4 regions of the Priestia sp. YIM B13486 genome follow, and region 3 is predicted to be linked to each of the others. Evidence: predicted binding sites of a transcription regulator. Region 3 holds the regulator's gene; each other region holds the start of a gene.
The links. Region 3 encodes Rex, which represses fermentation and respiration genes when NADH is low (regulators of the CRP and FNR family bind a similar motif). Its sites were predicted from a motif close to TTGTGAAATATTTCACAA; they were not measured.

Region 1 (5,930 bases), on a different contig from region 3:
CGGAAAGCGGCTCGGCTTAAACCAAATGTACGCACAAGTACAATTGGAACATACACCAATAAAATCGTTTCTGGCCGTAAGGAAGAAGCTGAAATCAAATAACCTGACGTGAACATTAGCGCGCAAGCAGAACCAATCGTTAACAAGCTTAGTAATAAGATAGAAAAGATACGATATTTATATGTTTTAAAGTAGGGCCATATCCAACTTTTATATTTCATCATATCTCCTCCTCTTCATGTAAAAATTGATAGTAAGCTCCTTTTTTTTGAATCAGTTCTTGATGATTACCGATTTCTGCAACCTTTCCGTCCTCTATTACAACAATGAGATCCATGTCTTTCATCCAATGCAGACGGTGCGTAGCTAAAATAAATAACTTGTCTTGGAACATCGTTAAAATATCTTGCTTTATTTCATATTCCGTTTCAATATCGACTTGTGCCGTTGGTTCATCAAGCATAATAATAGGACGGTCGCTTAGAAACGCCCTTGCTAGAGCAATCCTTTGAGCTTGGCCGCCGCTAAGCTGTCGCCCCCCATCCCCTATCATTTCATTTTCCTTCTTAGGCATCTGTTGAACCGTTGATAAAAGTCCTGCTTTCGTTAAAGCATCTTCATAATCATATGAGCCGCCTCTGTCTTGATAAAATTCAATATTTTCTTTTACTGTTCCATTAAAAATAAATGGGTGCTGAGGGATATACGTAATCTGCTTTTGCCAAGCATCTGAGCGTAAATCAATTGGCACGCCGTTTACTTCAGCAGAGCCTTCTGTAGATTGTACAAAGCCGCTTAGTATATCAATAAGCGTCGATTTTCCAGCTCCGCTTTTTCCGATGATTCCAATTTTCTGCATTCCTTTAACATGCAGTGACACATCTTCAAGAGAAGGTGGATGCTCTTCGTCATATTTTACAGTGATATGCCTTAATTGAAGTTCACTATTTTCAGTCCAACTAGGAACATCTTCTTTTTTAGCCGGCGATTTTTCAGCCTGTTTCACAATCTTAAGTAATGCATCTCCGGATTCTTTTCCGTCTAATGTTGCATGGTAATCATTTCCGACTTCTCGTATCGGCAGGAAATATTCAGGCGCCAGCAATAAAATCATAAGTGCAGGCTCTAATGTCATAGACCCGTTTACGAGCCGCAAACCAAGCATAACAGCCACGATGGCTACAGATAACATCGTAAAGAAATCTAAAGCAAACGTAGATAAAAAAGCAATTCGGAGCGTTCCCATTGTCGCTTTTCGATAACGGTCACTGACTCTTTCAATCGTTTCAGCATGCTCCTTACTTTTCCCGAGAAATGTTAAAGTTTCTAACCCTCGAAGCGAATCTACAAAGTGGTTGGACAACACGTGATATGTCTCCCATTGGCTGTCTATTTTTTTTTGTGCAGCCAATCCAAGCAAAATCATAAATAAAATTAAAATTGGCATGGTCACAAGTAAAATAATGCCTGAAAGCCGATCATGGTACCAAACGAAAGCAAGCACCAGCCAAGGTGTTACGCTAATGGCAGCCAGTTTAGGCAAAAACAGCTCGAGATAAGCACGAAGCTTCTGTACGCCTGTGGTGATGAGCGTCACCAAGTTTCCTGTTCCTTCATCTTTGGTAAAACGCGGTCCTAATGAAAAAATGCTTTGCATGACTATCAAACGAAGTTCCTGAGTCGTTTTGACTCCAAATTGATATGCTGTTTTTTTTACTATAAAACCTACGATCTGACGAATCATAAAGGCAGACAAAAACAATCCGATTGCTTTTGTCTGCGAGGTTAAACTTTCACCATGAAAAAGAGCGGTAATTACTTCGGCGAGCCACTTAGCTTGAAAAATAATGGCTACACTTTGAATAGTAATAAGCCCTATTAACATGGCAAGAACCATTTTTATTCCGTTGTAAACCATTAAATTTCTACCCATTAATACTCCATATGCTCCTTATGATCTACACGTTTTCTGAAAACGTAGTAGCTCCAAATTTGATAACCTAACACAAAAGGCAGTAATGCAATAGCAGCGTAAGACATAATTTTTAAGGAATAATTCCCTGATGCTGCATTATGAATCGTTAAACTATAGCTTTCATTGATTGAACTAACCAAAACGGTTGGAAACAATCCTGCAAATATAGAGGAAATTGATAAAATTAAAATTAAGCCAGACATAGCAAATGCCCATCCGTCTTTTTTACGTGTAAGGAAAAATCCTGCTAGTAAATACACGAAAATACCGATGAAAAATGTATATAGCATCAAGCGGCTATGATTACTGAATAAATCTGTTTCAAAAAACGTCATGCCTGAAAAGATAAGAAGTAATAAAGCATTTATAGGCAAAAGCTTCATAGCGACCTTCCGTGAACGATCTCTAATATCGTCCATCGTACGGATCGTGGCAAAAATAAGTCCGTGCCATAAGCAAAGCATTGTTAACGTAACGCCGCCTGTGATGGTATATAGATTAACAATATCCGAAAAGCCGGCATTCATTTGCATATTGCGCTCAACAGGCAGTCCTTTCATTAGCGCTGAAAATAAGATACCAAAAATGAGAGGTGGAAAAAGACTTCCAAAGAAGATAACCCAATCCCATGCATTTTTCCACGCTTGTTTTTCAACTTTCCCTCGAAATTCAAATGCTACACCGCGGCCAATAAGCGAAAGCAAAAGAAGAACAAAAAGAACATATGACCCGCTTAATAGCGTTGCATACCAGTTTGGAAAAGCGGCAAACATAGCACCGATTGCTGAAATTAGCCAAACTTCATTTGCATCCCAAAAAGGACCGATTGTATTAATAAAAGCTCGTCGCTCTAAGTCGTTTCTTCCTAAAAAACGAGACACCATTCCAATCCCAAAATCAAAGCCTTCTAAAAAGATAAAACCAACAAACAGAATGGATACTAGTAAATACCAGAATTCATTAAGAGAAAACATTGTATCCCTCCTTGGTAAACGGATCAGTTGATACTACTTTTGTATGTGCTTCGTGATCGTGATCTGGACCTTTTTTAATTTCTTTAACGAACAAGAACACCATAATCACAGCTAAAATTAAATAAAAGAATGAAAACGAGATAATAGAAAACAGCAATTCACCTGCTGTTACACCAGGAGACACGGCATCTTCCGTTTTCATATAGCCAAATACAACCCAAGGCTGACGGCCAATCTCTGTCATAATCCAACCTGCTGAGCTTCCAAGGAACGGAAAGGCAATGGCAATCGTCATAATACGTAAAAATAGTTTGCTTTCTTGAAGTTTTTTACGAGAAAGCAAGTACGTGCCCCAAATGCCTAATGCACATAATACGCCACCTAGACCAGCCATAATGCGGAAACTCCAAAATGTTGTCCGAACGGGTGGAATATAATTTCCTGCTCCATATTTCGCCGTATACTGCTCCTGTAGCTCGTTCATCCCAGGAACGGAACCTGAAAATTTCCCGTATGATAAGAAACTTAATAAATAAGGTATTTTGATTTCCCCCGTATTTTTCTTTTCATCTGGGTGAATATTTGCTGTCACCGTCCAAGCGCCTGGACTTCCGCTGTTTTCCCATAATCCTTCACTTGCGGCCATTTTCATCGGCTGTGTCTTAACTAAGTATCCAGCCTGTTCATGACCAGATAACGCAATTCCCACACCTGAAACTAACCCTACAATAATGGCAACTTGAAATGATTTTTTGGCAAAAGCCAAATGTTTTTTCTTCAAGAGCATAATGGCACTGACACCCGTGATAAAAAAGGCGCCTGTTGCAAACGAACCTAAAATGGTATGAGGGAATTCAACCCACAGCTGACCGTTTGTTAACAATTTAAAGAAGTCATTCATTTCTAAACGGCCATTATTCAGCTCCATTCCAACCGGATGCTGCATAAAAGAATTAGCCGTTAAAATGAAGAACGCCGAAAAAATAGTACCTAGACTAACAAGCCAAATACATAGACAGTGCAGCCATTTAGGCAAACGATCCCACCCGAAAATCCACAGTCCAAGGAAAGTGGATTCCATAAAAAACGCGAGCAGTGCTTCAATAGCAAGCGGCGCACCGAATACATCTCCTACAAACCTTGAGTACTCTGACCAGTTCATGCCAAACTGAAACTCTTGTAAAATACCTGTTACGACTCCGACAGCAAAGTTAATCAGGAATAAGTGCCCCCAAAACTTTGCCATCTTTTTATACTGTTCATCTTTTTTTACTACGTACATCGTTTCCATGATCGCTACTAAAAAGACAAGACCGATAGATAGCGGTACAAAGATAAAATGAAACAGCGTCGTTGATGCAAATTGAATACGTGATAGTATAACTGTATCCATCTTCTTTCTCCTTTCATATATAAGAACATTCATCATTTCCATAGATACTTTGCTCATTTCTGAGCATCTTTTACTTACATTGTGAAACATTGAGCATAATAATTCGAGAGATATGCTCAATGTTTCACATACATATGTAATATCTCTCTTTCTATTTACATAGTATAGTCTATTTTTTTAGCTGTGCACGGACTTTTTTTGAACGTTTTTAGACTAAAACGTGACTTTCTTGTGACAAAAAAGTGAAGGATCTCTTTATTTTTTTCATAAAAAAAGCACGCTCTGATTTGAGCTTGCTTCTCTATGGTCGATATTTTGCTTTGGCATTTAATTTAGACTGACGAATGATTTGGTTGATGACTTCAGAAAACACAATACCAATGGCAATTGAACCTGAAATCATAAAGGCTTTTGCTGCAAGACTAATCGCTTCATTATAGTTATTTTCTACAAAATTACGCATGGCATCGTATGCTGTTCCTCCCGGAACTAGCGGAATAATACCTGCTACGGTGAAAATAATGATCGGCGTTCGATAAATTTTTGCGTAAATTTGACTAATAATAGCAATAAAGAAGGCCGATGCAACTGTGCTTGGAATTTCATCTACGCCATAGAACGTTAGCAAATAGTAAATGAGCCAGCCAACCATTCCGACAAAGCCACTTTTTAATAATGATTCACGTGGAACATTAAAGATGATCCCAAATGCTGCTGAAGCAATAAAACTTGTAATTATCTGCTCTACGATATGCATATGATGCCTCCCTTCTATAGAAGTGTAAATACAATGGCAATACCTGCACCGATAGCGAATGCCGTCAGAAACGCTTCTGCTCCTTTTGATAATCCAGACAGTAAATGTCCCGCCATTAAATCTCGCACTGCATTGGTAATGGATAAGCCAGGAACGAGTGGCATAACGGATCCAATAATAATTTTATCGATTTGCGTGCCTAGTCCTGAAGCGACTAAAAGAGCTGATAAAAGTCCAATAACTAACGAAGCGGTAAACTCAGCAAAAAAGCGAATCGGAATAAGACGGTGGAAATACACCACGGTTAAAAATCCGAGACCTCCTGAAAACATAGCTGGAATAAAGTCCGTCCATAAACCTTGAAACATGATTAAAAAGCATCCGCTAGAAATGGATGCAGCTGCAAGTTGAACCCATAGTGGAAAAGCTACGTTTGTTGCTTCAATTTCTTGTAGCATTTCATACGCTTCCTCCAAGGAGATGTTTCCTTGACTGATTGTTCTTGAGACGCTATTTACCATGGTTACTTTTTTTAAATCTGTCGTTCGTTCGGAAATACGAATTAACTTCGTTTTCGTCGGTTCTTTCGTTTCAAGTGAAAACATAATCCCTGTTGGCGTCACATAGCTGTGGGATTTTTTTATACCGTAAGACGCTGCAATCCGCATCATTGTGTCTTCTACTCGATACGTTTCTGCTCCGCTTTCTAACATAATTTTACCTGCTAGTAAGCTAACGTCCATAATTTCATATTTATCTAATTTTTGTTGTGTCATCAAATCGCTCCAAACATATTAAAGCTTGGTTTTTTTCCCCTACAGCATACAGTGT
Region 2 (5,930 bases), on a different contig from region 3:
CACACAGTATTTACAGGACTTTCATTAAACGGCTCCATCTCGGATTTGGAAAAACTATCTCATAATCCTTCTATTATTGGTTCACATTCTATTAAAAACTACCAGGTTGCAGAAGAAAATAGTGTAACCTTCATTGGCTCAGAACAGGTAAGAGGCTTATTTGATACTCATAATCAGCGCTTAACAGGAAAAGGGATCAAAGTAGGCGTCATCGATACGGGTGTTGATTATTCTCATCCGGATTTAAAACAAACCTACAGGGGAGGGTATGATGTAATAGATAAAGATTATGAGCCGATGGAAACCACTCGGGAGCAAGGAGAGCCTACTCTGCATGGCACTCATGTAGCTGGTATTATTGCAGCAAATGGAAATATTAAAGGTGTAGCACCTCAGGCGGAGATCTACGCATACCGAGCTCTTGGACCTGGTGGAGCTGGAACGTCTGAAAGTGTTATTCTAGCTATCGAAAAAGCAATTCAAGATGATGTAGATATTATTAATTTATCATTAGGAAATGATGTGAATGGCCCTGATTTACCAACAAGCTTAGCGTTAGATCGAGCTGTTGAAAAAGGAATTGTAACGGTTACATCCAGCGGCAATTCAGGTCCAGGTTTATGGACCGTGGGCTCTCCAGGTACAGCGGGAAAAGCTATTTCGGTTGGCGCTTCTGTTTCCCCGACAACAGTTCAATTTCTAACAATTGGATTTAACAAAGAAAAAATTATGATGGCGCCAGTAGAAGGGTCTCGTCCATGGACGTTTAATCAAACGCTGCGTGTAATAAATGAAGAATACTTCAAAGAGCAAAAGCATGCGTTGGGTAACGTCATTTTGCTAAAAGCAGAAGGAAATGTGGTTGAAAAAAAGATTAAACAAGCTGAACAGGCAGGAGCAAAAGCCGTTATTTTATATAGTCCGACTGAAAAAAACATAATCGGTAAACTACAAGAATCAGTAAATATTCCAGTGATATGGGTAAGTAAAAAAAACGGTGATACCATTAATCAATACATTCAGTCTCAACAGCCATACTTACGCACTGGCAAGCAAGTGGTGCAAGACTTGCTCACATCTTTCAGTTCAAGAGGACCTGTAACGACTACTTGGGGAATCAAGCCGGATGTCGTCGCACCTGGTTACTTCATTAATAGTACAGTTCCTGGGGGATATGAACGCATGCATGGAACAAGTATGGCTGCGCCCCATGTAGCTGGAGCGTGCGCTCTTATTTTACAAGCTCACCCGAACTGGTCTCCTGAACAAGTCAAAGCTTCATTGATGAACACAAGTAAAGTAATGCAGCAGCTAAATGGTAAAACGTATCACGTATATGAACAAGGAGCCGGGAGAATTCAAATAGCAAAAGCTGTCACAGCAGACTCTTTATTTTATCCATCTTCTTTATCTTTCGGTATTTTTACGCGCCCATCAAAGAAAGTCTTATCATTTAAAATTGATAACCAGTCTGATAAAGCAAAAACGTATCGCTTGAACGTTCCGAAAAGGGATGAAGGAGTGAATTGGGATGTTCCATTACCTGTCACCGTGCAGCCCCATCAGACAAAAGAAATAGCTGTCACTTTATCGGTGCAGCCCCGTTTTAAAAATAAAGGTATATATGACGGATATTTGGAAATAAATGATTCACGTGAAACATTTTCGCTTCCTTATATGTACATGGTTAGCATTCCAGATTATCCCCGTGTCATGGGATTGCAAGTAGCAGCGGAAAAAGAGAAAAATACGTATAGTTATGAACTGTTTTTGCCTGAAGGAGCAGATGAGTTAGGCGTTGCTCTTTTTGATAAGCAGTCTTTACAGTTTATATCGTATTTAGATGTTGACGTTGATGTAGAAAGAGGCATGAGAAAACGGAAAATAACGATCGATGAATCGCTTGTACCGGGAGCGTACCAAATATTTGCATTTGTGAAAAAGCATGGACAAGAGCATGTTGTAAACAGTACAATAACGATTGAATGAACCTCTTTAAATGTTTTCATTTGAAGAGGTTTTATGTGTGGCAGAAATGTGAACAATAAGAAGAGATTGTGAAGTTTTTAGCTTAAACACATTGACATTAAATATACGCTATTGTATGCTTACAGGGAATATAAATGATAAGGTTTTCAATCTGTGAAAACCGTTGATATTTCTGCGTATTTTATTAGCTGTTTTTACCTTTTTTAGCAATTTTTTTTGCCTTTCTATCATATATTGAGCTATAAAAACGATAGAGAATTCGGAAAAAAGAAAATTTTGCAAAAGGGGTATGAGCTTATGAAAGATCGCAACCGTCATCCTTTGCAAGCGATGGCATTAGTGTCAATCATTCTATCACAGTTAGCAGGTTCAGTCTTAATTGGCTTATTCTCTGGAAGATGGGCTGATCAATGGCTTGACACCGAACCACTATTTTTGATTTTAGGCCTTCTTTCAGGGCTAGCAGCAGGTGTTTTTATGATGCTGCGGACAGTCCACCATTTTTTTTCAGGAGATTAATAATTCATGCAGGATTTGCAGCACGTTTTTCCAAGACTTCGTTCATACATATTGTATTTGTTAGCATTATACGTTCTCGGCTGGGGATTTACAAGTTATAAGGCTGTTTTTGCAGGTTTAATTTTAGGAACCGCCCTGAGTTTGTATAATTTGTGGAACTTAGTAAGAAAGTTTGAGCAGTTTGGACAGGCGTTGGATGAGGGGAAAAAGCCCCGTTCAATTGGGACTGTTGTAAGATTTGCAACAGCTGCTCTCGCAGTTGTGATTACCATCTCTTATCCAAAAACCTTTCATATTATTAGTGTAGTTGTGGGATTAATGACGTATTACGTTGTCATTATCATAGATTTAGTTGTTCAAAATATGCGTAGAAGATAGAAAGAGAGGTGAACACAGTTGGGTCATGAATCACCAACTATAGAGTTTCTAGGCCTTACTTTTAGTCAAAGTAACTTGCTTATGGTTACCGTAGCTTCTGTTATTGTATTCTTAATTGCAGTTTTATGTACTCGTACTCTTGCTATGAAGCCAAGCGGTGCACAAAACTTTATTGAATGGGTCTTAGATTTTGTTAAAGGACTCGTTAATAGCAATATGGATTGGAAAACAGGTGGCCGCTTTTTGACGCTAGGTGTAACTTTACTTATGTACATTTTTGTGTCAAATATGTTGGGTCTTCCATTTGCCATCGTGATTGACCATAACTTATGGTGGAAATCGCCAACCGCTGATCCAGCAATTACGCTGACGTTAGCCGTTATGGTAGTTGTACTATCACATTACTATGGTATTAAAATGCGAGGGTTCTCTGCATACACGAAAGATTACTTCAAGCCAATGGCATTTTTATTCCCGCTTAAGATTATCGAGGAGTTTGCCAATACGTTAACGCTTGGCCTTCGTCTTTACGGTAATATTTATGCTGGGGAAATTTTGTTAAGCTTGCTAGCTGGTTTAGCAACAACAGGCTTCTTAGGTACAATTGGAGCTGCTATTCCAATGCTTTTATGGCAAGGATTCAGTATTTTTGTAGGCGCAATTCAGGCCTTCATTTTCACAATGTTAACGATGGTTTATTTATCTCACAAAGTGAGTAGCGACCATTAATTTATAAAGCTTTGTTCAAGTAATACCCAATTTGGACAAAACAAAACTTAGTTAAACAAAATCATATATATTAAGGGAGGACTTTATAAAATGGGTTTAATAGCATCTGCAATTGCGATTGGTTTAGCGGCACTAGGTGCTGGTATTGGTAACGGTCTTATCGTTTCTAAGACGATTGAAGGCACAGCTCGCCAACCAGAAGCACGTGGTACATTAACTTCAATGATGTTCGTTGGGGTTGCCTTAGTTGAGGCGCTTCCAATTATCGCCGTAGTTATTGCATTCATGGTACAAGGTAAATAATAATGTGTTACATGTGGCGAAGATCATTCAAAAGAACCTTCGCCATTACTTTATGTCTTTAATAAGTAAATTATATATGTGGAGTCTCTGAAGGGAGTGAACATGGCCGTGTCGAACATGTTTGTGTTAGGAGCAGCAGGCATTAATGGTGGAGATATTCTTTTCCAATTAGTGATGTTCCTTATCCTACTTGCGTTACTTCAAAAATTCGCGTTTGGTCCTGTAATGGGAATCATGAAAAAACGTGAAGAGCATATTGCCGGTGAGATTGATGAAGCAGAAAAGCAAAATGAGGAAGCGAAGAAGCTTGTTGAAGAGCAGCGTGAAATCTTAAAGCAATCTCGTCAAGAAGTGCAAGTAATGATGGAAAACGCTAGAAAGTCTGCAGAAGATAAAAAAGAAGAAATCATTGCGGCAGCACGCGAAGAGTCTGAGCGTCTAAAAGCTGCAGCAAAACAAGAAATCGAACAGCAAAAAGATCAAGCAGTTGCTGCGTTACGTGAGCAAGTTGCTTCATTATCTGTTTTAATTGCGTCGAAAGTTATTGAAAAAGAACTTTCTGAACAAGATCAAGAGAAGTTAATTCATGAATATATCCAAGAAGTAGGGGATGTACGATGAGTCAACCAGCTGTAGCCAAGCGCTATGCACTAGCTCTTTTTCAATTAGCAACAGAAAAACAGATGATCGATGAAATGCAAGACCAGCTACAAATCGTTGAAGAGGTGTTTGCTAAAACACCTGAATTAATGGATGTATTAACTCATCCAAAAATTACAATTGAGCGAAAAAAACAGTTTGTAAGTGAGGCATTTGCTGAACTTTCACCAACTGTTCAACATACGGTTCTTCTATTATTAGAGCGTCACCGCATTCAAATTGTTAGCGAGATGGTAAAAGAGTATCGTTTCTTAGCGAACGAAGTACGTGGCGTGGCAGATGCAACTGTTTATTCTGTCAAACCTTTAAGTGCAGATGAGAAAAGAGCAATCTCACAATCATTTGCTTCTAAAGTTGGAAAACATACGTTAAATATTTCAAATATAGTAGATAAAAGCCTAATCGGCGGCGTGAAGCTTCGCATTGGTAATCGTATCTATGATGGCAGCATTAGCAGCAAATTAGAAACGATCCACCGAGGACTTCTTGCACACAGATCGTAGATAGGGGTGAAATTCATGAGCATCAAAGCTGAAGAAATTAGTGCGCTGATCAAGCAGCAAATTGAAAACTATCAGTCTGAGATTAAAGTGAGTGATGTAGGTACTGTTATCCAAGTTGGGGACGGTATCGCACGTGCTCATGGCCTCGACAATGTCATGGCTGGAGAACTGGTTGAATTTTCAAATGGTGTCATGGGAATGGCACAAAACTTAGAAGAAAACAATGTAGGTATCATTATTTTAGGACCATATACGGAAATTCGTGAAGGTGACGAAGTTCGCCGTACAGGACGCATCATGGAAGTTCCAGTAGGGGAGCAGTTAATCGGTCGTGTTGTTAACTCATTAGGTCAGCCAGTAGACGGCTTAGGCCCAGTAGAAACAACAAAAACACGTCCAATTGAAGGTGCTGCACCTGGCGTTATGGATCGTAAATCAGTACATGAGCCGCTTCAAACAGGTATCAAGGCGATTGACGCACTTGTGCCGATCGGTCGTGGACAGCGTGAGTTAATTATCGGTGACCGTCAAACGGGTAAAACATCGGTAGCAATCGATACAATCTTAAACCAAAAAGATCAAGATATGGTATGTATCTATGTAGCGATTGGCCAAAAAGAATCAACAGTTCGTAACGTAGTAGAGACATTACGTAAACACGGTGCTCTAGATTACACAATCGTTGTAACAGCATCAGCTTCACAACCAGCTCCACTATTATTCTTAGCGCCATATGCTGGGGTAACAATGGGTGAAGAGTTTATGTATAACGGTAAGCACGTACTTGTTATTTACGATGACTTAACAAAACAAGCATCAGCTTATCGTGAACTTTCATTACTATTACGC
Region 3 (5,930 bases):
ATTACCAAACATTGAGCTTATTATCCCGCCGCTATCTCTATGCACGGATAATGCCGCAATGATTGGAGCAGCGGCAAGTGTACGATTTGCTCAAGGAAAACGCTCAGATATGTCATTAAACGCAAACCCCGGTTTAGACTTGGAAGAGTAAGAGACGAATGAGATTTATTTCTCATTCGTCTTTTTTGTGGATAAAAATGATTTATCAACAATATTCAATAAATTTAGAATTGACTGTGGATAATTATGTGGAAAAGTCCGTGCACTCAGTACACGGACATGTTATCAACAAGTTTTAATTATGAAAATCAGACAGATATCCACTATTTATTCACAGAGTGGATAAAGCTTGTCCTAAAGCGCACGAACAAGTAAATAGGGTGAATAAATACGAAAAAATATAGGCTATTCTTCTAGAAGCAGCTGTAATTCTTCCCACTCTTCCATTAATGTGGATAACTGTGAAGAAATTTTTTCATTTTCACCGTTTAATCTTGATACTTCTTCGTGGTTTTGATAAATTTCAGGATTACAAAGAAGTTCTTCATTCTCCGCTTGTGCGGCTTCTAATTTGTTTACTTCAGTTTCAATTTCTTCAATTCGGCGCGTTCGCTGCCTCATCAATTTCTTTTGTTCTTTATCTTGTTTATAAGACTGTTTATCTACTTTTACCGTACGTTCTTCGTTGGCTTTTATATTTTCTAATTCTTTGATTTCCTCTATTTCTGCTTTCTTTTCTACATAATAGTCATAATCTCCAAGAAATTCTTCTACTCCTTCAGGAGATAGCTCTGCTATTTTGTTTGCAATACGATTAATAAAATAACGGTCATGTGAAACAAATAATAGAGTCCCTGGGTAATCAATTAACGCATTCTCGAGTACTTGTTTGCTATCTAAATCAAGATGGTTAGTAGGTTCATCCAAAATTAAGAAATTAGCTTTTTGAAGCATAAGCTTCGCAAGAGCCAAACGTGCTTTTTCACCACCGCTAAGCGTCGAAACGATTTTCAGTACATCATCACCTGAAAACAGAAAATTTCCAAGCGCTGTACGAATTTCTTTTTCAGGTTTGGATGGGTAGTCATCCCAAAGCTCATTTAAAACAGTTTTATTAGACGTTAAATTAGCTTGCTCTTGGTCGTAATAACCAACCATTACGTTTGAGCCAAAAGAAATGGTTCCAGTCTTGAAGCTTAGTTTATCCACAATACCTTTTAATAACGTAGATTTCCCAACTCCATTAGGACCAACCAACGCAAGGCTTTCACCTTTTTTAATCCGAAGGTTTGCGTCTTGGACGACATATTTGTTTTCATCATATCCGATGGACACGTTTTCGAGATTTAAGACTTCATTTCCGCTTTGACGCTCAATTTCAAACGAAAAACTAGCTGATTTTTCGCCTTCGTTAGGTCGATTTATTAACTCCATTCGATCGAGCTGCTTACGTCTGCTTTGCGCACGTTTTGTAGTCGATGCGCGGGCGATGTTTCGTTGAATAAAATCATTCAGTTTTGCGACTTCATCTTGCTGCTTTTCGTACTGACGCAACTCTTTTTCATATCGCTCTGCTTTTTGTACAAGGTATTTAGAGTAGTTGCCCGTGTACTTGACCGTTGTTTTTTGTGTGACTTCATACACTTGATTTACGACCTTATCAAGGAAGTAACGATCGTGTGAAACAATTAAAATAGCTCCTTCATACCCTTGCAAAAACTGTTCCAGCCATGCTAAAGTTTCAATATCTAAGTGGTTGGTAGGCTCATCCAGAATAAGCAAGTCTGGCTTTGTTAAAAGCAGTTTTGCAAGAGCCAAGCGCGTTTTTTGTCCACCGCTCAAGGAGGAAATAGGGGTGCTATAGTCAAAGTTTGAGAAACGGAAACCGTGAAGAATAGATCGTGTATCCGCTTCATATTGATAGCCGCCTAAATCTTTGAACGTTACTTGAAGCTGATCGTACTCTTTGGTTAGTTTTTCGTATTGAACTGAATCATTAAAAATGTCTGGATCGCCCATCTTCGTTTCAAGCGTACGTAATTCTTTTTCCATCTTCTTTAACGGAGCAAAGACTGTCATCATTTCTTCCCATATGGAGAGTGTTGACTCAAGAACTGTATCTTGTCCCATATAATCAATGGAAACACCTTTAGGTTTAATAATTTCTCCGCTGTCATAAGAAAGCTGCTCAGCAATAATTTTTAATAAAGTTGATTTACCTGCACCGTTTCGTCCCACTAGGGCAATGCGGTCTTTTGATTGTACTTCTAACTTTATATTCGATAAAATGGGTTCTGCCCCATAGTATTTTGTAATACCGTTCAATTGTAGAATAATCATTTTTTCACCTCTAGTAGTATATCCATAGTGTATTTTAACATATTTTCAACTACAAGTTCTTCCTACAAGCGTTTGTAATTTGTAGAGGGACAAGAACAAATGATGAAGCGAATGTTTTGATTCATGAAATAAAATGATTTTACCTGCACATTTTATACAGGATACTATGTTAAAATAAGAGATAAGTGCATCTCTGAACTTATATATGATGGATGTAGAAAATCCGTCATGACTAACAAACGGATCCTTTGAAGGGCTAATTGCTTCGTTCTAGCTACCGACTTTAAGTATTCCTGGATAGACAAAAGGCGTCGGGGTGTGAAGCGGAGTATATATAAAACAAGAGAAAAGAGAGAGAATTGGAAGCGCTACCTCAAGGCGGTTGAGGCTTTGTGAAAGGTAATGCAATATGACTTGAAAATGTTAGTAATGACATACATGAACTGAGGGGGTACAACGTGAACACTGAACAATTAAAAATACCACAAGCAACGGCTAAACGATTGCCGCTTTATTATCGTTTTTTAAAAAACTTGCATGCTTCTGGTAAACAGCGTGTTTCGTCAGCGGAGTTAAGTGAGGCAGTGAAAGTTGATTCTGCTACTATTCGCCGGGATTTTTCTTACTTTGGAGCATTAGGGAAAAAGGGATACGGCTACAATGTGAATTATTTACTTACATTTTTCCGTAAAACGTTAGACCAAGATGAAGTAACGAAAGTAGCACTGATTGGCGTAGGGAATCTGGGAACGGCCTTTTTAAATTATAATTTTATTAAAAATAATAACACCAAAATTGAGTGCGCTTTTGATGTGATAGAAGATAAAGTCGGTACAAAAGTAGGCGACGTGCCGGTTTATCACCTTGACCAATTGGAAGATTATATGAGTGATGATATCTCAGTGGCAATTTTAACCGTTCCTGCCCCTGTGGCTCAGCAAATTACCGATCGTTTAGTGAGTTGCGGAATTAAAGGGATTCTAAACTTCACTCCTGCACGCTTAAACGTACCGGATGAGATTCGACTGCATCATATTGATCTGGCTGTAGAATTACAGTCGCTTGTCTACTTTTTGAAAAATTATCCTGTTGAATAAGATGGACTGTGTTACGATTTCCTTAAGTCTAAATTAATAAGGAGAGTGGGAATATGGGGATTGGAGCAGGCAGTTGGATTATTATTGCGATTGTAGCACTGCTTATTTTTGGACCGAAACGGTTACCGGAGCTAGGAAGATCAGTCGGGCAAACGCTTAGAGAGTTTAAGCATGCCGCTAGCGGTGCCTCAGAAGATCGTGAAAAAGATAAACAGCGTCAAGTAGATGACAAAGAGTAAAAGGGTGATCATAGTATGACCGAACAAGAAATGTCAATATATGATCATATAGGAGAGCTGCGAAAGCGCATTTTAATTGTTTTATTTTTCTTTGTCATTGCCACAATTGGCGGCTTTTTTATAGCGGATAAGGTTATTGTCTATTTACAGCATGCTGATGAGGCAAAAAATTTAACGATGAATGCATTTAGGCTAACAGATCCAGTTAAGATTTATATGCAGTTTGCTGTTATTATCGGCTGTGTACTTGCAGCTCCTGTTGCACTGTATCAACTTTGGGCATTTATTAGTCCTGGTTTATATGAAAAAGAGCGTAAGGTAACGCTTGGATATATTCCTGTTTCCATTTTTCTCTTTATCGGCGGTGTCTCTTTTTCTTATTTTGTGTTGTTTCCATTTGTCGTCGATTTTATGACGCGCGTTTCTGATGAGCTGAATGTAAACCAAGTGATTGGCATTAATGAATACTTTTCTTTTTTAATGCAGCTCACACTGCCTTTTGGCCTGTTGTTTCAGCTTCCTGTTGTCGTCATGTTTTTGACGCGATTAGGAATTATCACGCCTATGTTTTTATCTCAAATTCGAAAGTATGCCTATTTCGTACTGCTAGTTATTGCCGCACTTATTACACCACCAGAATTGCTCTCGCACATGATGGTGACAGTGCCGCTCTTAATTTTGTATGAAATCAGCATCATTATTTCCCGCATTTCGTATCGCAAAGTGTTAAAGGCAAGGGCAGAGCAAGAAAGAGAAGATGTTAGTATGTAAAAAAACCACTGAAACAGTGGTTTTTTTATTTAGATGAATCATCTTGATTTTTATATTGCTGCTGCAACTTTTTAATTTTATAGTGCAAGATAAAAATGCGCACCGCAAATCTGAAATCGAACGCGGCTACGAGTGCAAATAAGATCGTGGGGAAATTCCACACGGTTTCCTGAGCATTTTGAATAGCCAGGTAGGTGAATAAAACCCCCATAATAATATAAATAAACCCTCGTGTTAAAGGGATATTCTTCATAAAAACATGCCTCCAAAAATAAACTGCATTTGTTCTGCTTGCTTTTGCATTTCTATAATTTTATCTGCAAAAATAGTTTGAGATAAAATAACGACTGTATTCATCAACACGTGAGCAATAATGGGTACAATAATTAGTTTTGTTCTTGCATAAAGGAATGCAAATACAAATCCCATGGCTGTATACACGAGCAAATGTTTAAAATCCCAGTGTACGGCAGCAAAAATAAGGGAACTAATAAATGCAGAGACAAAGAAATTATATCGTTTGTGAAGAGAGCCGAAAATAATCTTTCGAAAAATAATCTCTTCTAGAATTGGTCCAATAACAGACGTAACGACAATTAGGAACGGCGTTGCTTTAACAAGATTAACAATATTTTGTGTGTTTTCAGATACTTGGGTAATGCCAAGAGCGTGCTCAATCATACCTGCTACAGCTTGACCAGCCATAGCCAGGAACACCCCAAGGACTGACCAGACCACAGTTACCGTTGTTCCCGCATGTTCTATACGCATGGACATGTCACGGCGTAGCAGCAGTAAGACAATAAGTAAACCAAGGATAAAGCTAATGATGGTCCAATAAGTCAAAAGCATGACATTCGCTGTTCGAACTGGATATTGATCAAACATTCCTGTTAATTTTAACAGCGGTATACCAACAACTCCTGAAAACTGCATAAGGATGTAGGTGAGGATAACATACCAATAACGTTTTTCCAATCTTCTATACTCCTTTAAAAGGTTTTTATGTATATATGTCGAAGAAGTACTGTAAAGTTAGTAATTTCTTCTTGCTCGTATTGTAACATACATATTATTGAACAGAGAAAAGAATGCTTTATTTCTCAAAATCGTCGAAATCTAAAACTATTATATGTAGTTTTCGTAAATTTTAAATTTTTTTTGTTTAATACTTGCAAAAAAAACCCACTTTGTTTTAATATAATAATTGTGTTAGCACTCGTTGAGGTTGAGTGCTAATAAAAATGCAAACATATTATTTGAGGAGGTTGTTTCACTTGTTAAAGCCATTAGGTGATCGCGTAGTGATTGAACTTGTAAAATCTGAGGAAAAAACAGCAAGCGGTATCGTGTTACCGGACAGTGCAAAAGAAAAGCCACAAGAGGGTAAAATTGTTGCTGTTGGTACAGGCCGAGTATTAGAAAGCGGTGAGCGTGTAGCTTTAGAAGTAGCTGCGGGCGATCGTATCATCTTCTCAAAATA
Region 4 (5,930 bases), on a different contig from region 3:
TTACTACTTCACAAGCAAAAGATGATCATGCACTTCCATACATTGAAAAGAACGAAGATATAGTCAAAGTTCCATTTCGTAACATCGATACAGTTGGTGCTGCGGGCTGCATAAACTCAAATATAGAAGATATGGCCAAATGGGTGCTATTCCACTTAAATCAAGGAAAAGTGGGCGAACATGAACTTATTACACCTGATATGTTACAGCAGATGTATCAACCGCATATTCCAATTCCAGATGAACCACTTTTATCTACATCAGAAACAACACTAAATTGCTATGGACTTGGCTGGTTTATTAGTGCATATCGGGGTTATAGAGTAATCCATCATGGTGGGAATATTGATGGATTTTCAGCACTCGTATCTTTTATACCAGAGGAAAATGTCGGACTTGTTATATTAACAAACACTGGTACAACATTATTACCATCTTACCTTGCGAATCAAATTTATGATGAGCTTCTGAAGCTAGATGCAATTGACTGGCGTAAAAGAGCTATAGAAGATACAGCTAAATTTAAAGAAATGATGAAAGAATTAGATAAGCCTCTTCCACAAGTAAAAGAGACAACCCTTACACATGCAGTAGAAGAATATACAGGGATATTTGAGCATCCTGCATATGGGAAAATGGAAGTGTATAAACAAAACGATACGTTATATTTAAAGTGGGAATCAGTTAATATAGAGATGAAACATCATCATTACAATGTATACACGACAAAGTGGAATCTTTCTCATACGGAAATGACTGTGTTAATTGCCTATGAGATGGACGTAGAAGGCGAATTATCACAGTTTAAATTGCATTTACCACCAATGTTGAGTACAAAGCCGATTGTATTTAGTAGACTCACAGATAGGATTTCATAAAATTAAACATAAAACTTACCACTTAAAATAATGAAAAAAGTATTAGACGAGACGCACCTTCTCGCTTAATACTTTTTTCATTATTTTATTTATATATCTCACTAAATGGTGATGTTCAATATACCTTTTCAGAATTTTTTCTTGGAAGATCGGTAACATATTCTGTTTACATAAAACAGCTTATAAGAATTTATCTGTACATACGTAAAAGCCATTTAAGACTTATCTTAAATGGCTTTTACAATGTTTATGTTATTTCATTTACTCATCAATAATTATGGTATCAGCGTTTATATCCTCGAAACAAAGATTTACTGTTCTTTGTTTCGCTCTGGTTCTATGTATTGTTCCAGCTGGTATAAGTAACGTATCATTCGGTTTTAACACGGCTGTATCCCTATCTTTAAAATCAATTAAAAGTTCTCCCTCCAAAACCATAAAAAGCTCATCTGAATTAGAATGATAGTGCCATTTGTATTCGCCTGAAAATACAGCTATACGAAGACAGTGATTATTAATATTCGATACAGGAAAATTCACGTGTTGATCTTTAATATCTTTTGTAATTTCTTGAAGATTAATCTTTTCCAGCTCTAATTTCTCTAGCATTACAATTCCCCTTTATATGTTATCTATAATAAATTCAATTTAATTTCCCCATGTAAACTAAACCATTTGAACGATTTCCATTCATAGTTGTATATTCTACTTTCTTGTATTCTAAGGTTTCAAATTGATCTACCCATTCTTTCACACGTTCTTCGCTATGATGACGTAAAATGGCCCCATCTGGTAATTCAAAAACCCCGTATGTATGATACTTAGTGAGTGCCTTTTCATAACGTAATTTATTTCTTTCATCACTATTCAGTAGAAAGTCGTTGATGTAAATAATACCTCCTGGCTTTAGTACCCGTTTAATCTCATTTAAAATAGCGTTTTGTTCCTCACTTTTATGAACACATGTTAAAACTGCAAAAAGTAAGACAGCATCCAAAGAATCATTAGAAAAAGGAAGCTTCCCACTTTGAATAACTTGAAAATCGATTTCTGAGTTATGAGACTTAGCTCTTTTAATCATTTCTTCTGAAAAGTCTACACCATGTAAATTGTTATAATCGTAACTTCTTAATTCCAATAAAGTCCGTCCATACCCACAACCATAATCTAATATGGCAGCATTGTGATTAACATGTGTTAGGAATAATTCAGGTTGAAAAGGCGTAGTAAATTCTTTTTTATTAGCTACTTCATTCCAATATTCATCTTGTTTGATCATCTTTATGAAACAACTCCCTATTGATCTATCAACTTTTATTGCATCATAGCATGTAAAAACATAAAATAATGTGAGATATCTCATATTTTTATAATAGTAGGAGAAAAAATGAAATTTTTAAACGAGCCTATGCAAAGTTACTATATCGAGAAATACTCTATTCAATCACTTTTTTCCTTTCCAATTACTCCATTTATTCAGGTCTGCGAATTTGAACGTGGTGAATTTATCTATAAGGAAGGCTCCTATCCTCAATATATTTATTATCTTGTTGAAGGTAAGGCAAAACTCTATGTTACACACGAAAATGGGAAAGTGTCCTTGATTAATTTTTTACAAGCTCCAACATTTATGGGGGAAGTGGAACTATTAAATTCACAAAGATATTCTAAAGCTATACAAACTGTCACTAAAACCATTTGTTTAGCTATTCCTATTAACACCTGTAAAAATAAGCTCTTAACAGATGTAACATTTCTCAGATATTTATGCAGTTTTTTAAGTGAGAAAGCAACTAAAATTTCAGCAAAGTATACACAAAATCAGGCCTATCCACTCGAGAACCGTCTTGCTGCTTTTATAATGTTGTCGGCTGATGATAACTTTTATAAAGAAAAACATACTGAAGTATGCGAATACTTGGGTGTATCATATCGCCATCTACTCCATGTACTAGCCCAGCTATGTAAATCAAAGACTATTGAAAAGCAGTCGCGAGGTTACATTATTAAGGACAAAGAACGTTTGAAAAAATTAGCTAAATTAAATTAAAGACACTCATAATAACCTCGTTTCATAAGAAAGATGACTATATGTAAATGATATAAAATGTAGTTGCCATAATCGCATGTATCGAAAACATTCTAGAAGAGCCAATCCCTTTATAAGTCTTGGCTCTTTTGGGCTAATCATATTTAATTCATAGCTCAATGATGGAATACACGTATACCTGAATGTGCCATGATCATCCCATATTCATTTGCTGCCTGTGTAACTTGTTCATCTCGTAAAGAATTTCCTGTTTGAACCACATATTTAACGCCACTTTGAGCCGCACGATCGATATTATCACGGAAAGGTAGAAAAGCGTCGGATGCATAGGAAACGCCTTTTAATCTTTTTAGCCATTCTCGTTTTTCACTCTTACTTAGCCTAGCAGGGACCTCCTCAAAACATTGTTTCCAGTGCTCATTTTCTACCTCAGTAATATCATCATTCAGCCATCCATCAATTGCATTATTAACTTCTACACGAGAAATGCCTTCTCTGAACTTCATGTTAAGGGCTCTTGGATGTTGTCTTAGCCACCATTTATCAGCTTTTTCAGCAGCCAACCTCGTACAATGAATACGGGACTGCTGTCCAGCACCAATTCCAATTGTTTGGCCATCTAATGCGAAACAAATGGAGTTTGATTGTGTATATTTTAATGTAATAAGAGCAACAAGAAGGTCTCTCTTTGCATGATCAGGGATATCACATTGAGTCGTAACAATCTGATTGAAAACTTCTTTCCCAATCTGTACATCATTTCTTTGTTGTTCTAGAGTAATGCCAAATATCGTTCTTTTTTCAATTAGATCAGGCACATAATTTGGATCAATCTCTAAAATTAGATATTTTCCTTTCTTTTTCTGTTTCAAAATCTCTAGTGCTTCTTGAGTGTAGCTTGGTGAAACAATCATATCAGAAACCTCTGTTTTGAGGAGATTAGCTACAGTTATATCCACTTCATCACTAAAAGCAGCACAATCTCCAAATGAAGACATCCTATCTGTCCCACGCGCTCTTGCATAAGCAATCGCTAATGGAGACAGGTCTAGGCCTTTAACAAAATAGGATTCAGTAAGTGTCTCATTTAGTGGAGAGTACACAGCTGCACCTGCTGGACTTACGTGTTTAAAGGATGCAGCTGCAGGTTGATCAGTAGCCTGTCGAAGCTCCCGAACCAGTTGAAAAGCGTTTAATGCATCTAGAAAGTTAATATAACTTGCTTCTCCATTTAAGATTTTAATAGGCGTGTTTTTAGCATTCTGAACTTTAGCTTTACTTTGATTTGGGTTCATTCCGTACCGTAAACCAATCTCTTTCATGTAAAAAATCCCCTTTCTAAATAAAAAAAGTATTTGAACTCATGTTCAAATACTTTGCCCAGGCGTACGGCCGTTATCTATGTGCTTCCTCATGGTCCTCCATGTTTACGCCAGTAACACATAGTCTGTTTTATAGGTAAATTTTACATAATAAAAGTAATTTTAACAATACTTTTATCTAAATTTTTCTTTTTAAATTATATATTATATACTAATCTAATTTACATAAAAGGTATTTATTGGTATCTTAACTTAATTAGTTGATTTTTTCATATACATGAAAGTAATGTTCATAATGATTTCTTTCATCTTCAATACCTTTTTCAACCGATAACTCTTTCCATAGAGAAAAATCAAACTCTGGAAAGAAGCGATCACCTTTGAAATAATGATTGATTTTAGTTATGTACAATTTATGAGTGTAGGGTTGGAATTGTCGATAAATTTCCTCTCCTCCAAGGATAAATACTTCTTCCCCTTCGCACATGGAAAGAGCTTGTTCAACTGAATGAGCTATATAACAACCTGGAGCTTTATAATTTTCATTTGTGGTCATTATAATATTTTTACGTCCCTCCAGAGGTTTTCCGATGGATTCATAATTCTTCCTACCTAAAATAATTGAATGCCCCATAGTAACTTTTCTTAGATATTTCCAATCATTTGGGAGTCTCCAGGGAATATCATTATCCTTCCCAATTACATTTTCTTTTCCTACAGCAACCATTGCAGATATGATCATATGGTCCCTCCCCCCTTTTCTTTAATTTTAACAAATAAAGGAGGACTAGATGTATATCCTATACGAAATTAGTTACCATAATGTGCGTTCCAGGAACAAAAAACAGCCTTTGAAAGGCTGTTTTTTCCTTTGAAAAGTTATTTATTAGATTAAAATATAATTTTCTTTACTTCTTTTAATGTAACGAATCTGCCGCCTAGAATATTATTATGATGTTCTACTATTTTTGAAGCTGAAAGCACAGCCGTATCAAATGTGCTATGAGCATCTTTTACTAAGATATTCTCTTTATAACCTAAGCTATATGCTCTTCTACAAGTAGTATCTAAACAAAATTCAGTTTGCATCCCTGCAATGACTAATCTTCCAATTTCAAGTTCCTGAAGTTTTTTATGTAGAGTTGTTTGATAAAATGCGTCCCAAGAAGATTTTTGAATAACTATGTCTGTTGGTAAGGGGCTAACATCACGATGGATTTCCCATGTGACTTTTCCTTCACTAAGCATACTATTATAACTAGGGTCTGTATGCTGGATATAGATAATTGGTACATTAGATTGGTGAGCTTTTTCCCTTAGATAAGTAATATTTTGAAGCACTTGCTGTTCATTCCATAAAGATCCACCTTCATAAGAAAACATGATGTTTTGGACATCTATAAGCAACAAAGCCGTTTTTTTACTCATTTCGTTGTATCCCCCTATTGAGTTATGTGGAAAAAAATTAAAAATACTATTATATCAAATTAAAATCTCATAATAAAAAACCAATTTCTCAGTATTAAAATTTGAGAAATTGGTTTTTTTATATTGGTAGAACCCCAAAGTTGTTTAAACCAATTACTTTGTATTAAAAGAAATGTTGATTTTTCATCGTAAAATAATAAACAAGAGTTAAAAGAGCTAAAATCGAAAAGTTATAAAAGCTAAACCTTATAA

Region 1: the regulator Rex is predicted to act here: its motif matches at 4,422-4,439, upstream of ACFX4G_RS16240 (cytochrome ubiquinol oxidase subunit I).
Region 2: the regulator Rex is predicted to act here: its motif matches at 2,056-2,073, upstream of ACFX4G_RS15865 (AtpZ/AtpI family protein).
Region 4: the regulator Rex is predicted to act here: its motif matches at 2,226-2,243, upstream of yeiL (transcriptional regulator YeiL).

What each region holds. Positions count from the first base shown of each region.
Region 1 is NZ_JBHZOZ010000005.1:303,162-309,091, forward strand. Features, by position in the region: gene cydC (thiol reductant ABC exporter subunit CydC) at 1-224, opposite strand, end outside; gene cydD (thiol reductant ABC exporter subunit CydD) at 221-1,933, opposite strand; gene cydB (cytochrome d ubiquinol oxidase subunit II) at 1,933-2,949, opposite strand; gene ACFX4G_RS16240 (cytochrome ubiquinol oxidase subunit I) at 2,936-4,342, opposite strand; gene ACFX4G_RS16245 (threonine/serine exporter family protein) at 4,644-5,099, opposite strand; gene ACFX4G_RS16250 (threonine/serine exporter family protein) at 5,114-5,875, opposite strand.
Region 2 is NZ_JBHZOZ010000005.1:221,802-227,731, reverse strand. Features, by position in the region: gene ACFX4G_RS15870 (S8 family serine peptidase) at 1-1,989, shown strand, start outside; gene ACFX4G_RS15865 (AtpZ/AtpI family protein) at 2,287-2,508, shown strand; gene ACFX4G_RS15860 (ATP synthase subunit I) at 2,515-2,886, shown strand; gene atpB (F0F1 ATP synthase subunit A) at 2,905-3,615, shown strand; gene atpE (F0F1 ATP synthase subunit C) at 3,706-3,918, shown strand; gene ACFX4G_RS15845 (F0F1 ATP synthase subunit B) at 4,021-4,539, shown strand; gene ACFX4G_RS15840 (F0F1 ATP synthase subunit delta) at 4,536-5,081, shown strand; gene atpA (F0F1 ATP synthase subunit alpha) at 5,097-5,930, shown strand, end outside.
Region 3 is NZ_JBHZOZ010000024.1:10,100-16,029, reverse strand. Features, by position in the region: gene tsaD (tRNA (adenosine(37)-N6)-threonylcarbamoyltransferase complex transferase subunit TsaD) at 1-151, shown strand, start outside; gene ACFX4G_RS27740 (ABC-F family ATP-binding cassette domain-containing protein) at 406-2,340, opposite strand; gene ACFX4G_RS27735 (redox-sensing transcriptional repressor Rex) at 2,799-3,437, shown strand; gene tatA (twin-arginine translocase TatA/TatE family subunit) at 3,491-3,676, shown strand; gene tatC (twin-arginine translocase subunit TatC) at 3,692-4,447, shown strand; gene ACFX4G_RS27720 (YdiK family protein) at 4,473-4,700, opposite strand; gene ACFX4G_RS27715 (CPBP family intramembrane glutamic endopeptidase) at 4,697-5,425, opposite strand; gene groES (co-chaperone GroES) at 5,725-5,930, shown strand, end outside.
Region 4 is NZ_JBHZOZ010000026.1:4,866-10,795, forward strand. Features, by position in the region: gene ACFX4G_RS27885 (serine hydrolase) at 1-878, shown strand, start outside; gene ACFX4G_RS27890 (cupin domain-containing protein) at 1,140-1,469, opposite strand; gene ACFX4G_RS27895 (class I SAM-dependent methyltransferase) at 1,522-2,157, opposite strand; gene yeiL (transcriptional regulator YeiL) at 2,266-2,928, shown strand; gene ACFX4G_RS27905 (phosphoribosylaminoimidazolecarboxamide formyltransferase) at 3,084-4,250, opposite strand; ZMP/ZTP riboswitch at 4,300-4,378, opposite strand; gene ACFX4G_RS27910 (dihydrofolate reductase) at 4,507-4,992, opposite strand; gene ACFX4G_RS27915 (cysteine hydrolase family protein) at 5,142-5,678, opposite strand; gene ACFX4G_RS27920 (SLC13 family permease) at 5,842-5,930, opposite strand, start outside.